Regions from separate parts of the Pseudomonas sp. AB39(2026) genome, predicted to be linked through region 1. Evidence: riboswitches for the same ligand, from Rfam matches in the RefSeq annotation. Region 1 holds a riboswitch; each other region holds the start of a gene.

Region 1 (4,273 bases):
ATTTCTATCTCTCTTATTCGGCCCGATACAAGTGCGCGCGCCCAGCGCGGTACAAAGCGGACTCTTCAAACACCTCATTGCCCAGTACCCAGCCCACGATGATCAACGCCGAGCGCTGAAAGCCCTTACCTGCGGCCTGGGCTTGGATCGTGCCGAGGGTGCCTGTAACCCAGTCTTGCTCAGGCCACGTGGCTTTGTGCACCACTGCAACAGGACAATCGACTCCATAACTGGGCATCAGGGTGTTCACAATAGCCGGCAAGTGGCTGACCCCCAAATGAATGGCCATGGTCGCTTGGTGACGCGCCAGATCCGCCAAGGCCTCGCCTGCGGGCATCGGGGAGCGCGTACCATAGCGCGTGAGGATGACAGTCTGGGACACCCCTGGCAGAGTGAGCTCTGCCTCCAACAACGCGGCACATGCGGCGACAGCTGTCACACCCGGGACAATTTCAAACGGTATGCCCAAGGCCCTCAGGTGCCGGATCTGCTCACCCACGGCGCCGTAGAGGCCAGGGTCACCAGAATGCACGCGTGCGACATCCTGCCCACGGGAGTGGGCCTGGGCGATTTCCTGGACGATGGCCTCCAGGTCCAGCGCCGCACTGTTGATTACACGCTCTGCACGATGGCCCTCCAGTAATACTTCGGGCACTAGAGAGCCTGCATAAATGATCACAGGGCACTGACGCAGCAGACGCAAGCCTTTAACAGTGATCAGGTCGGGATCGCCGGGGCCGGCGCCGATAAAATAGACGGTCATTGCAGGTTGGCTGCCTATGAAGGTTGAGTAAATTTCATGTTGCGATGGCCAGGGCGACCGTTGCATGGCTGGCACAGAGCCTGGCCAGGTACAACTTGGGTGTTCGCTGGCTGAGCGCCTCGCAATGGGCCAATGCGGCACTTTCCGCCAGGCCAAGGCAACCGGTATGTTGCAGGCTCACCCATGAGCGGTGGCTCAGCAGCGGCTCGTAGGGCGCCAGGGCACTGGCCGAGTAGCCTGATAACGGCAAGCCCTGACTCACTGCAAGGGCTACCAGCCCAGGTTCGCCGCATTTTCTGTCCAGCGAGGCAATGCCCTGCACGTCACATAGCGTAGCGCCCACTTGGGCAAGGGCCTGTTCCAGTAGCGCTTGCAACACCTCTACAGGGCAGCCCCTGCGGCAGCCAAGCCCTGCGACCAGCCAGGGATGCCCCATAACCAGTGATCAGGCCCGCGCCGAACGGCGGAACAGCCAGGCCGTTGCACTCCCGAGCGCCAACCAGAACGCCACGTTGGTCAACTGCGCTGCCCAGCGGAATTGGGCTTCCAGCGCCTCGGGCGCGAGGCTTTCATGGATGGCCGGTTGAGGGGCGCCGACCAGGTGAGGGATCACGAGCAGCACAGCCCCAGCCAGCTTCAAGGGCCATCCCCGGGCAAACACCATCAGCGCCAGCGCCACGGCAGTGGAAGCCGCTGTACCGACCCACCAGACCTGGCGTGAAGCGAGGTCGGCTGCAGCGGTGCCTGGCAGTTCCGGCGGAAGGCCCAACGTGGGCGCCAAGGTAAACACAGCATAGCCGGCAAGGCCCCAGAGCAGCCCTTCAGCCGTGCGGCCCGGCGCACGCAGCGTATACAGCCCGGCCAGCATCAGCCCGAAGCCCACGGCAACCACCAGGTTGCCGCCGGTGGTGGACAGCACGCGCTGCCAGCCGTCTTCAGGCTCCCAGGCGGCTTCTTCATGGACGTGCTCGGCGGTGTTGGCACCTCCATGCTCATGGCCGGCAGGGGCTGCGTGCTCATAGGTTTCGGCCGTATGAATCAGCGGCGTAAGCCACAGGCTTTGCATCACCGTCAGCAACAGCGCCGCGAACAACCCCGCAAAGCCGGCGGTGCGCAGAATACGTGTAATCATGGCAAGCACCTTAGTGGCAAGGGAATGCAGCGCTATGGCGCGTATCATGTGCAGCATTGTGCACGGCAGGCAGGTGGGAGAACCCGGCAAAATAGACCAAGCCAGCGCCTAACACGGTGGCCAGGCACGCCGCAGCAATACGCTGGGTGAGGGTAGCAGCAGGTTGAGCAACGAGATGGCTTGTAGCGTGGGCGGACATGGCGCTTCCCTCAGGTAAAGGACAGGCAGGCGCCGAAACCCTGCCAAAGGCGGGGCCGGACAGCCCGCCCACCGCAGGTGTGTCAATGATGTCCGTCGGGCCGGTCTCCGGGCTTGCGAGGGGCAACACCGTAGTGTTGACGGTCCGCTTCCCCTTCCCATGCCTGGCACAGTGGATATGAAGCGCGCTCGCTTACCGTTGCGGGGGCAGCACCGGACTGGCCTGGCGGCGCACCGGTTTCCCGTTTCACCCTGTGAAGGGCACCCGAACGAAAGGTGTAAGCAAAGCATGCCCTCGAGGGAGCGTCAAACAGGAAAAACAAAGTTCTTCACGGGGTCTGGACAATAACGTCCTCAGTGATCCGTGAAGAACCTAAAAAAGCCCGCTTGCGCGGGCAAATGAATACGGGGCTTTATTACGCGGCTTGCAGCGCCTCGATAATGGCCTGATTAAATGCAGGCAGGTCATCTGGGGTGCGGGACGTGATTAGCGTCCAGCCGTTGGCACCACATTTGAATACCTCAGTGTCTTCCCACCCTGCCGCCTTGGCATTGAGCAGGTCAGTTTTCACGCTAGGGTAAGACGTTAGAGTCTTGCCTTCGATCACGCCTGAATCGATCAGCAGCCAAGGGCCGTGGCAGATTGCGGCAACGGTTTTGCCTGCGTCAGCGAACGCCTTTACCAAAGCCTGAGCATCTTTGTCCTGGCGCAGGGTGTCAGCGTTGACGGTACCGCCAGGAATCACCAAGGCGTCAAAATCATCAGCCTTGAGGTCTGCCAGTTTTGCCGTGGATTCCACGGTCCGGTCTTTCTCAGTGTCCTGTACGAAGGTCTGCGTGGTGCCGCCCTTGACCGACGCGTGGGTCACGGTTAGGCCAGCGCCCTTGAGAGCTTCCAGGGGTTTGACCAGCTCGTCGCGCTCGATGCCGGTGTTGGAAGTGATGATCAGTACGCGTTTGCTGCTCATATGAGCTCCTGTAGAAAGGTGGGAAGGTGGCCCTTTGCTGGGCGCCATGGTTTTGGGAAAGCGCCAAGGCAAGCAAAGTTCAGGAAAATTGCGCCCTGTGCAGGCCAGGCACTGGCTGGATGCTTGCCGTGGGCCATGGGGTCTAAGCACGTCAGCCGCCCCTGTTTGAACACCAACGCTCACGGAGCGGGCGGCGCGGGCATCGAATGTGGTTTCATGGCCCAACGCTTTTGAAAGGACCTCTGATGGAACTGATGTTTCTTGGCACCTCCTCTGGCACCCCCACCCGGGCGCGCAACGTCAGTGGCCTGGCGATACTGGCAAGCCAAGGCAAGGCCTGGTACTTGGTTGACTGTGGCGAAGGTACACAGCACCGGCTGCTGCGTACGCCCTTGTCCCTGCGCCAGTTGAGCGGGATCTTCATCACCCACGTGCATGGGGACCACTGTTATGGATTGCCTGGGCTGCTGGCCAGCGCCGGCCTGCAGGGGCGTACCCAGCCTCTGGACATCATTGGCCCGGCCGGTATCAAGGCCTGGTTGCTCAGTACGTTTGATCTCACCGAAACACACGTGCCGTTTCCCTTGCGCTTTCACGCCACACCAAGCCTGGTAACGGGCCCGCCATGGGTCAATGCAGGCTTGAGCGTGAGCGCCACGCCCTTGGCTCACCGTGTGCCTTCGTATGCTTACCGCTTTACTGAAGCCGCCGCTCGCCCCCAGTTGGACCTTGCGCGGCTGGCGGCTGATGGGGTAGCGCGAGGCCCAGCGTGGGGGGCATTGATGCGAGGCGAAGCGGTGCACCACCAGGGCCGAGTACTGACACCCACAGCCTACCTGCGCTTTGAGCAGCCGCCTCAGTGCATCGTAGTGGCGGGGGACAATGCAGAGCCCGCGCTACTTAGGCATGCCTGCGAAGGGGCCCAGGTGCTGGTGCACGAGGCAACCTATACCCAAGCGGTAGCGCGTGGGAAGGAACACCATGGTCATAGCAGTGCAGCGGCGGTTGCCCGCTTTGCCGCCTCAGCTGGGTTGCCTAACCTGGTATTAACCCATTTCAGCCCGCGCTACCAGGTGACTGGCCGGCCTGGCCTGACCCTTGAAGCGCTGAGGGCGGAGGCTGCGGCTCACTATAACGGGACCTTGCTGCTGGCCGCAGACTATGACCGTTACCGGTTGGATAAGGCAGGGGAGTTGCAACGCATAGCGTGTG
Region 2 (4,273 bases), 460 kb from region 1:
TGGCTGGGAGGGACGGGGGTACCAAATCCCTGAACAGGATCGCCAGCAGCGCGGTCGCTACACCGACCAGGGAGAACAGGCTGGCCCGGAACCATAGGCGCTTGGTCAGTTGACGCGCGGCCCAGCGCCATCGAGCAATCATGGAACGTACCTTGGCAGAAGGAGGCAGACACAGCAGGCAGGCGTTGCGCCTTGGGCCGCTACCTGGCCATTGGGTACGCGCCGTGCAGGAAAGTTTCAGGCCTTGGTGATCACCCGTTTGAGCACCTGGCCCAGCTCTTCAGTGGAGTAAGGCTTGTGCAGCAGCTCGATGCCCTGAGCACCGCCCAGGGCCAGCGCATGGCTGTACCCGGTGGCCAGCACCACGGGAAGCTGTGGCAAGTTCGACACCAGCCATTTGGCCAGCTCGATGCCGCCCATGCCCGGCATCACCACATCAGAGAACACCACATCGAAGCCGGCACCGTGCTGGCCCAGCAGGGCCACTGCGTCTTCGGCATTCACGGCCCACGTAGGGGAGTAGCCCAGGTCTTCTAGCATCTGGGTGGCAAAGCGGCCCACCTCGATATTGTCCTCCACCACGAGCACGCGCTGCCCCGTGCCCAGAGCCGCTTGCGTTACGGTTGGCACAGGGGTATACGGCGCCACCTGCACCTGGACTTCCGGCAGGTACAGGCTAAAACGTGCGCCCTGGCCCACAACACTGGTCACCGTGACATCACCGCCCGACTGTTTGGCAAACCCGAATACTTGGGAGAGCCCCAGCCCAGTCCCTTTGCCTACCTGCTTGGTGGTGAAAAACGGCTCGAAAATACGGGCCACCGTATCGTCCGAAATCCCCTCGCCCGTGTCAGTCAGGGCAATTTCGGCAAAGGGGCCGGCGGCCGGGGCATGGCCGCGAATCGCTGGCAGCGGAACGCCGTGGCGCAACTCCACAATAAGCGTGCCCGCACCGTCCATGGCATCTCGTGCATTGACCGCCAGGTTGATTAGGGCCGTTTCAAACTGATTGGTATCGGCTTCGATGAAACAGGCCGTGACGGGCAGCTCGGTGATAACGGTAATACGGGCGCCCATCAGGGTGTTGAGCATGTCCGCCAGGGCATGCAACTTGGCGCCCACCTCGAACACTTCAGGCTTGAGCGCCTGCCGCCTGGCGAAGGCCAGAAGCTGGGCCGTGAGCTTGCTGGCACGCTCCACAGTATCGGAGACAGCCGTAAGGTAGCGCTGCCGCCGCTCTTCGCTCAGCGCGGGACGTTTGAGAAAGTCCACTGACGACCGAATAATGGTCAGCAGGTTGTTGAAGTCATGGGCTACACCACCGGTCAACTGACCTACGGCTTCCATTTTCTGTGATTGCCGCATGGCCTCTTCGGCAGCGGCCAGGGCTTCGATGCGTTGCTTGTCCTGGGTGATGTCGCGGCCTACAGCGTTGATCACGCCATCACCTGCGCGGCTGGACCAACTGATCCAGCGGTAACTGCCATCCTTGTGCCGGTAGCGGTTGTCCAGCCGTGAGTATTCCATGCCATTACCCAGGTCACGAGCTTCCTGGGCCGTGCTCACCTGATCGTGGTCATGTATGAAGGCGAACAGGGTGTTGCCCAGCAACTCGGCCTCTGTCCAGCCCAACAGTTGGGTCCAGGCCGGGTTGACCGCCGTGATCACGCCTTCTACGGTGCAGCGCAGCATCAGGTCCTGGGACAGCTGCCACAAAGCGTTGCGGTCTTCGGTGCGTTCGGCCACCACCCCTTCAAGGTGAGCGTTCAGCTCCTTAAGGCGCCGCTCGGCCAGAATACCCCGTGTGGTTTCGGTCACTACCAGAAAGATGCCGGCCACCTTGCCGTTGTCATCCCACAGGGGGCTGTGGCAATGGGTGAAGAACGCTTCTTCGGCCACGCCATCGCGGTCGGGCGTGTAGCGAGCGTCCTCCACGTAAAACGCTTGCCCCCCTAGAACCTGATCGAAAATAGGCGTGAGCTGGTCCCACATCTCGGCCCACCATTCCCGGGCGGGCTGCCCAAGGTGGCCAGGGTGCTTATGGCCCAGGCTGGGCGCGTAGGCATCGTTGTAGAAGGTAATAAGCGCCGGCCCCCAATGCACCATCATGGGAAACTGCGAGCTGAGCACGATCTGCACGGCCGTTTTCAGGGACAGCGGCCATTGAGCCACCGGGCCAAGGGCACTGTGGGCCCAGTCCAAGGCGCGCAGCCGTTCGCCACATTCCCCGCCGCCCTCAAGGCAGAAGTGCTGATGCATAGCCGTTACTACCCTCTCGCTCAATGCGTGCCGATGTCGGCTGGGCCATGATACCGGTTTGGCCCCAGGCTTTGTATGACCATTGCCCTGGCCGGGTTGCCAATACACCGCAATGGTTTACTATTCCGGCGCCGGTTTCCGAAAGGAACTAACAGGGAATCCGAAGGGCTCAGGCCCAAAACGGAACTGCCCCCGCAACTGTAGGCGCCGAGCCTGCTCCATACATGCCACTGGGCTTTGCCTGGGAAGGCTGGGGCGGCGGGGAAACGCCAGTCAGGAGACCTGCCGGCCTTAAGCTGTGCACGACAGCTGGCTACGCTTGCCGACCTTTCGTCCACAGCCTAATCAATCACTTACCGGCGGGGTGTCCGGAAAAGGCACCCCCGTGCGCCCGCCCCTGGCCAGGCAGCGCTTGCGGGCAGGTCTTTTTTGCACTGCGCCCCCTCTGCCCTTTCAGGAGCGTTTGCCTGTGAAACTGCCTGCCTATCCTGCCCTTGCCTTGTTGGCAAGCATTGCCACATCCGCTCTGGCAGCCCCTACCCAGTACCCACTCACCGTGCAGAACTGCGGCAAGGCTCTAACGTTCGACCAGGCACCGGTGCGTGCGGTCACCATCGGCCAGGCCGGAACGGAGCTGTTCTACGCATTGGGCTTGGGTGATCGCCTGGTGGGCACGTCCCTGTGGTTCGATGCGGTTAAGCCTGAATATGCCGCCCTAAATGCCAAGGTGGAACGCCTGGCCAACAACGAGCCCAGCTTCGAAGCCGTCATTGGCAAGCGCCCCCAGCTGGTAGCGGTTCAGTTCGAATGGATGGTCGGCCCCCAAGGCGCGGTAGGTACGCGAGAGCAGTTCCACGACCTCAACATCCCTACCTACCTGATGCCCTCCGACTGTGTCGGCAAGGACAACCTCAAAGGCGCAGACGGTACGCGCTTGCAAGCTTTTGATATCAACACGCTCTACACCAGCGTGCTTGAGCTGGCAAAAATCTTCGACGTGGACCACCGTGGCCAAGCCTTGGTGGCGGATTACAAGGCACGGCTTGCGCGCGCGGCGGCACGTGCCCAGGCCAGCGCCGTCAAAGCACCTACGGCGGTGGTGTGGTTCTCCAGCGCAGCCCTGGCCACAGACCCCTTCGTGGCTGGCCAGCAAGGCGTGGCCGATTACCTGCTCAACGCCGTGGGGATACGCAACGTGGTCACGTCCACTGAAGAATGGCCGACCGTGGGCTGGGAAACTTTGGCCAAGGCCAACCCCGACTTTATCGTGATCGCACGTATGGAGCGTCGCCGCTTCCCGGCCGACGACTACCAGAAGAAGCTGGCGTTTCTCAAAAGCGACCCAGTCACACGCAACATGGACGCCGTCAAGCATGATCGCATCCTGATCGTTGACGCCGATGCGTTACAGGCCAGTACCCGCCTGTTCGACGGTATCGAACAGCTGGCCGAAGCCCGGGAGCACTACCGCCCATGAGGCCAGGTTGGGGGTGGAGCCTCCTGCTGCTGTCTGGGGCGCTACTGGCTGCCACGGCCATGGGCGAAACAGCCCTGCCGTTTGGCCAGGTGCTGAAGGTATTGGCCAACCAGTTGGCCGGGGCTCATTACCCGCTGGACCCCATCGACGTGGGTATTGTGTGGAATTACCGCCTGCCACGCGCCTTGGTAGCGGCTGCCTGTGGCGCAGGCCTGGCCATCTGCGGGGTGATACTGCAAGCGTTATTACGCAACCCCCTGGCCGAGCCCTACCTACTGGGCATTTCGGCCGGCGCGTCTACCGGCGCGGTGCTGGTATCGGTACTGGGTATCGGCGGTGGCTTGATCTCACTATCAGTAGGGTCATTTCTCGGGGCACTGCTGGCCTTTACCCTGGTTATCGTGCTGGCCCGCGCGTCGCGCGCCAGTGGCAGCGCAGGGCTGATCATCCTGGCAGGCATTGCCAGCTCCCAACTGTTCAACGCCCTCACGGCGTTTGTGATCGCCCGCTCAGCCAACGCCGAACAGGCCCGGGGCA
Region 3 (4,273 bases), 640 kb from region 1:
TTTCGAGCCATTGGCTTGGTAGGTACGCCGTACCGCTGGGGAGGCAACACGCCTGCCGCTGGCTTCGACTGCAGTGGCCTGATCGGGTTTGTGTACCACGACGCGGCAGGCATCGCGTTGCCACGCACCACCCGTGACCTGATTGCCATGCATTCGCCCACCATCGACCGCAACGCCCTGCGTTCCGGCGACCTGGTATTTTTCTCGACGCAACGCAATGGGCAGGTGAGCCATGCCGGTATCTACGTGGGGGAAGGGCGGTTCGTTCACGCACCGCGCACCGGTGGTACGGTACGCCTGGAATACCTGAACAAACCGTATTGGCAGAAAGCCTACCTGGCTGCCAAGCGGGTGATCCAGCCAGAGCGCTTGGCACAAACAGCACTGCCATAACGGCCCTGGCTGGGCCTGGCCGCTATTACCGGGTCACACGCCATACCTTGTTGCCTACGTCGTCGGCGACCAGCAATCCGCCTTTGTTGTCGCCGACTACACCGACCGGGCGGCCCATGGCTTCTTCCTTGTCATTGAGAAAGCCCGTTAGCAGGTCCACGGGCTGGCCGCTTGGCATGCCGTCGGCAAAGGGGACGAACAACACCTTGTAGCCGCTATGTGGCTTGCGGTTCCAAGAGCCATGCTGGCCAATGAACGCGCCCTTATCAAAAGGTGCCGGCAGTTGGCCGGGCTGGGCGAAGGCTAAACCCAGGGAGGCGGTATGGGGCCCTACCGCAAAATCAGGCGCAATCGCTTTTTGCACCATGTCCGGGTTTCCAGGTTCGACACGCACATCCACGTGCTGGCCGTAGTAACTGAACGGCCAGCCGTAGAACGCGCCGTCCTTTACAGAGGTGATGTAGTCCGGCACCAGGTCGCTGCCGATCTCGTCCCGTTCATTTACGGCTGTCCAAAGCTTGCCAGACGTGGGCTCCCAGGCGAGGCCATTGGGGTTGCGCAAGCCGCTGGCAAACAGGCGCTTTTGCCCAGTGGCAAGGTCCACTTCCCAAATGGCGGCGCGGCCTTGCTCATTGTCCAGGCCATTCTCGGCCACGTTGCTGTTGGAACCCACGGTCGCGTACAGCTTCTTGCCATCGCGGCTGGCAATGATGTTCTTGGTCCAGTGATGGTTGATCGTGCCGGCGGGCAGGTCGGTGACGGTCTGGGCGTCGCTGTCCAGGTGAGTGGCGCCTGGGGTGTAGTTGAAGCGCAGAATCTTGTCCGTGTCTGCTACGTACAGGTTCTGGCCCACCAACGCCATGCCGAAAGGCGAATTGAGGTTTTGCAGGAACACTTCATGGGTTTCCGCTGCGCCGTCGCCATCCTTGTCGCGCAATAGCACGATGCGGTTCGGGCTGGGCACGGCCGCCCCGGCACGCCCCATGACTTTCTCCATCACCCACCCTCGAATCCCTTTGGTGTCGTCGGGTTTGGGTGGCGCGTTGGTTTCTGCTACCAACACATCGCCATTGGGCAATACGTACAGCCAGCGGGGGTGGTTGAGCCCCTCAGCGAAGGCCTTCACCTGGGTGCCGGGCGCAGCCTTGGGCTTGGCGCCCTGGGGCCAACCCACGGCCGGGGCAATATTGACAGTGGGGATCAGGGTCTTGTTGGGTTCGGGGAGTTTAGGTGAAGGGCCTGTACCATCGGCCACTTGCAGTTTCGAGCTTTCGCCGCACGCCGCCACGCTGGCGGCAAGTACAACGGTTAAGGCAAGGCGGGACATGTGCATGGTGTGCTTCCTGGCAGCCGGGTTGTGTACCGTAGAGGCAGCGAGGCGGTGGAGGTTCAACATGTTTAATTGACGCTGTTGGGCCAACCCCTTACCCTGCGCGATTGTTTCAGGTGCCCCGGCCACCTTCGCGCGCCAGGGTGAAACAGGGAAGCCGGTGAGCCTAGGGCAAGGCCGGCGCTGCCCCCGCAACGGTAAGTGAGTGAACACCGCCGCACAGGCCACTGGGATAACCGGGAAGGCGCGCCGGTGGGGTATAACGGCCCCCTCACAAGCCCGGAGACCGGCCTGAAACCTTATCGGGCGAGCGATGCAACCCGCCTTATTACAGTACAGATCGCCGTGCGGGTGAGCGCGGCATCCACGCCATGCTTCCCCGTAGGGCTGAGGCATAGCGTCGGTGCGCACCCGCCAGTGACCGCAGTGAAGGACCTGGCAGCACATGAACGACACTCCCGAGCGTGACGAACGCCACCAGGCCCGTATGGTGCGCAAGAAGGCTGTAATGGACGCCCGTATTGCCGCCTCCCCTGACGAGCGCGGCCTGCTGTTGGTGCTGACCGGAAATGGCAAAGGTAAAAGCAGCTCCGGTTTTGGCATGTTGGCCCGCGCCATGGGCCATGGCATGCGCTGCGGGGTGGTGCAGTTCATCAAGGGGCGCAACTCCACGGGCGAGGAGGCGTTCTTCCGCCGCTTTCCAGAGGAGGTCAGCTTTCATGTGATGGGGGAAGGCTTTACCTGGGAGACCCAGGATCGCCAACGTGACATTGCCGCCGCTGAGGCCGCCTGGGCAGTTGCTAAAGGCTTGCTGGCCGACCCTGCCGTGGATTTCGTGCTGCTTGATGAGCTCAATATCGCCCTCAAGCATGGCTACCTGGATGTGAACGCCGTGTTAGCGGACCTTCAGGCGCGCCCACCCTTGCAACATGCCATCGTTACAGGCCGTACGGCCCGCCCGGAATTGCTGGAGGCGGCTGACACGGTCAGCGAAATCGGCGTGGTCAAACACGCCTTTAAGGCAGGTATCAAGGCACAAAAGGGTATCGAGTGGTGAGTACAGCCCGGCACTGTCCTGCAGTACTCATCGCCGCGCCTGCCTCTGGCCAGGGTAAAACCACGGTCACGGCCGCACTGGCGCGCCTGCATCGCAACCGCGGCCGCAAGGTACGCGTGTTCAAGTGTGGGCCAGATTTTCTCGACCCCATGATTCTCGAGCGTGCCAGCGACGCGCCGGTGTACCAGCTGGACCTGTGGATGGTAGGCGCAGCGCAAAGTCGCCGCCTGCTGTGGGAGGCGGCAGAAACGGCAGATCTGATCCTGATCGAAGGGGTGATGGGGCTGTTCGACGGCCTTCCCTCCAGTGCAGACCTGGCCATCGAACTGGGCGTGCCCGTGCTGGGCGTGATCGACGGTACGGCTATGGCTCAGACCTTCGGTGCGCTGGCCTTGGGTTTGGCCCGCTACCGGCCGGCGTTGTCCTTCGTGGGCGTGCTGGCCAACCGAGTGGGCAGCGAACGTCACAGCCAGCTGTTACGCGACAGCCTCACCGAAGGCCTGCGCTGGTTCGGTGGCTTGCCGCGTGAGCAGGCGATCAACTTGCCCAGCCGGCACCTGGGCCTGGTGCAGGCCAGCGAACTGGAAGACCTGGATCGCCGGCTCGATGCCGCAGCTCAGGCGCTGGCGGCCACCTGCGATGATGCGTTGCCACCCCCTGTGTGTTTCAGCCCCCCTGAGCCTGAGGCCCCGGCGCGGCTGTTGCAGGGCGTACGCGTTGCCATTGCCCGCGACCAAGCCTTCGCTTTCCTTTATAACGCCAACCTGGACGCACTTCGGGCCATGGGTGCCGAGCTGGTCTTCTTCTCGCCCTTGGTTGATGAGGGGCTGCCGCCGTGCGACAGCCTTTACCTGCCGGGCGGCTACCCGGAGTTGCATCACCATCAGCTGGCCGCCAATACCCCGATGCTGGAGGCGATTCGCGGGCACCATCGTGCAGATAAACCGCTGTTGGCCGAATGCGGTGGCATGCTGTACCTGCTGGACGGGCTGACCAGTGTGGAAGGCGAACGCGCCAGCCTTCTTGGGCTGATGCCTGGCGAGGCGGTGCTACAAAAACGCCTGGCTGCACTGGCCTTGCAGGACGTGCAGCTGGATGAGGGGTGCCTGAGAGGGCACACCTACCACCATTCCCTGACCACATCGCCTTGGGCACCTACTACCCGTGGCCGCAGCCCTAACGGCGGGCGAGGTGCCGAGGCGATCTACCGCGTGGGCCGGCTAACGGCCTCCTATGTGCATTTCTACTTTCCGTCCAACCTTGCCGCCAGCGCGGCGTTGCTTCGCCCCGCTGAGGTGGCAGCATGAGCGAGCACGCCTACAGCGACGCGGAGAAAGCAGCCGTGTACCGCGCCATTGCCGAACGGCGGGACATGCGCCATTTCATAGGCGGGGAGGTAGCGCCTGACGTATTGCAACGCCTGCTGCTGGCGGCTCACCAGGCGCCAAGCGTAGGGCTGATGCAGCCCTGGCGCTTTATCCGTATCCGCAGCC

The links. Region 1 has a riboswitch for cobalamin ahead of ACSAMW_RS03405 (CbtB domain-containing protein). Riboswitches for the same ligand answer to the same signal wherever they lie in the genome.
Region 2: another riboswitch for cobalamin. It lies ahead of ACSAMW_RS01335 (ABC transporter substrate-binding protein); the one in region 1 lies ahead of ACSAMW_RS03405 (CbtB domain-containing protein).
Region 3: another riboswitch for cobalamin. It lies ahead of cobO (cob(I)yrinic acid a,c-diamide adenosyltransferase); the one in region 1 lies ahead of ACSAMW_RS03405 (CbtB domain-containing protein).

The regions. Positions count from the first base shown of each region.
Region 1 is NZ_CP195212.1:770,847-775,119, reverse strand. It holds gene cobM (precorrin-4 C(11)-methyltransferase) at 14-763, opposite strand; gene ACSAMW_RS03415 (cobalamin biosynthesis protein) at 798-1,199, opposite strand; gene ACSAMW_RS03410 (CbtA family protein) at 1,209-1,895, opposite strand; gene ACSAMW_RS03405 (CbtB domain-containing protein) at 1,906-2,094, opposite strand; cobalamin riboswitch at 2,176-2,377, opposite strand; gene ACSAMW_RS03400 (type 1 glutamine amidotransferase domain-containing protein) at 2,510-3,061, opposite strand; gene ACSAMW_RS03395 (MBL fold metallo-hydrolase) at 3,307-4,273, shown strand, end outside.
Region 2 is NZ_CP195212.1:312,891-317,163, reverse strand. It holds gene ACSAMW_RS01345 (DUF2254 domain-containing protein) at 1-142, opposite strand, end outside; gene ACSAMW_RS01340 (hybrid sensor histidine kinase/response regulator) at 238-2,259, opposite strand; cobalamin riboswitch at 2,375-2,563, shown strand; gene ACSAMW_RS01335 (ABC transporter substrate-binding protein) at 2,729-3,736, shown strand; gene ACSAMW_RS01330 (FecCD family ABC transporter permease) at 3,733-4,273, shown strand, end outside.
Region 3 is NZ_CP195212.1:1,415,805-1,420,077, reverse strand. It holds gene ACSAMW_RS06145 (C40 family peptidase) at 1-393, shown strand, start outside; gene ACSAMW_RS06140 (PQQ-dependent sugar dehydrogenase) at 419-1,726, opposite strand; cobalamin riboswitch at 1,821-2,032, shown strand; gene cobO (cob(I)yrinic acid a,c-diamide adenosyltransferase) at 2,169-2,780, shown strand; gene ACSAMW_RS06130 (cobyrinic acid a,c-diamide synthase CobB) at 2,777-4,087, shown strand; gene bluB (5,6-dimethylbenzimidazole synthase) at 4,084-4,273, shown strand, end outside.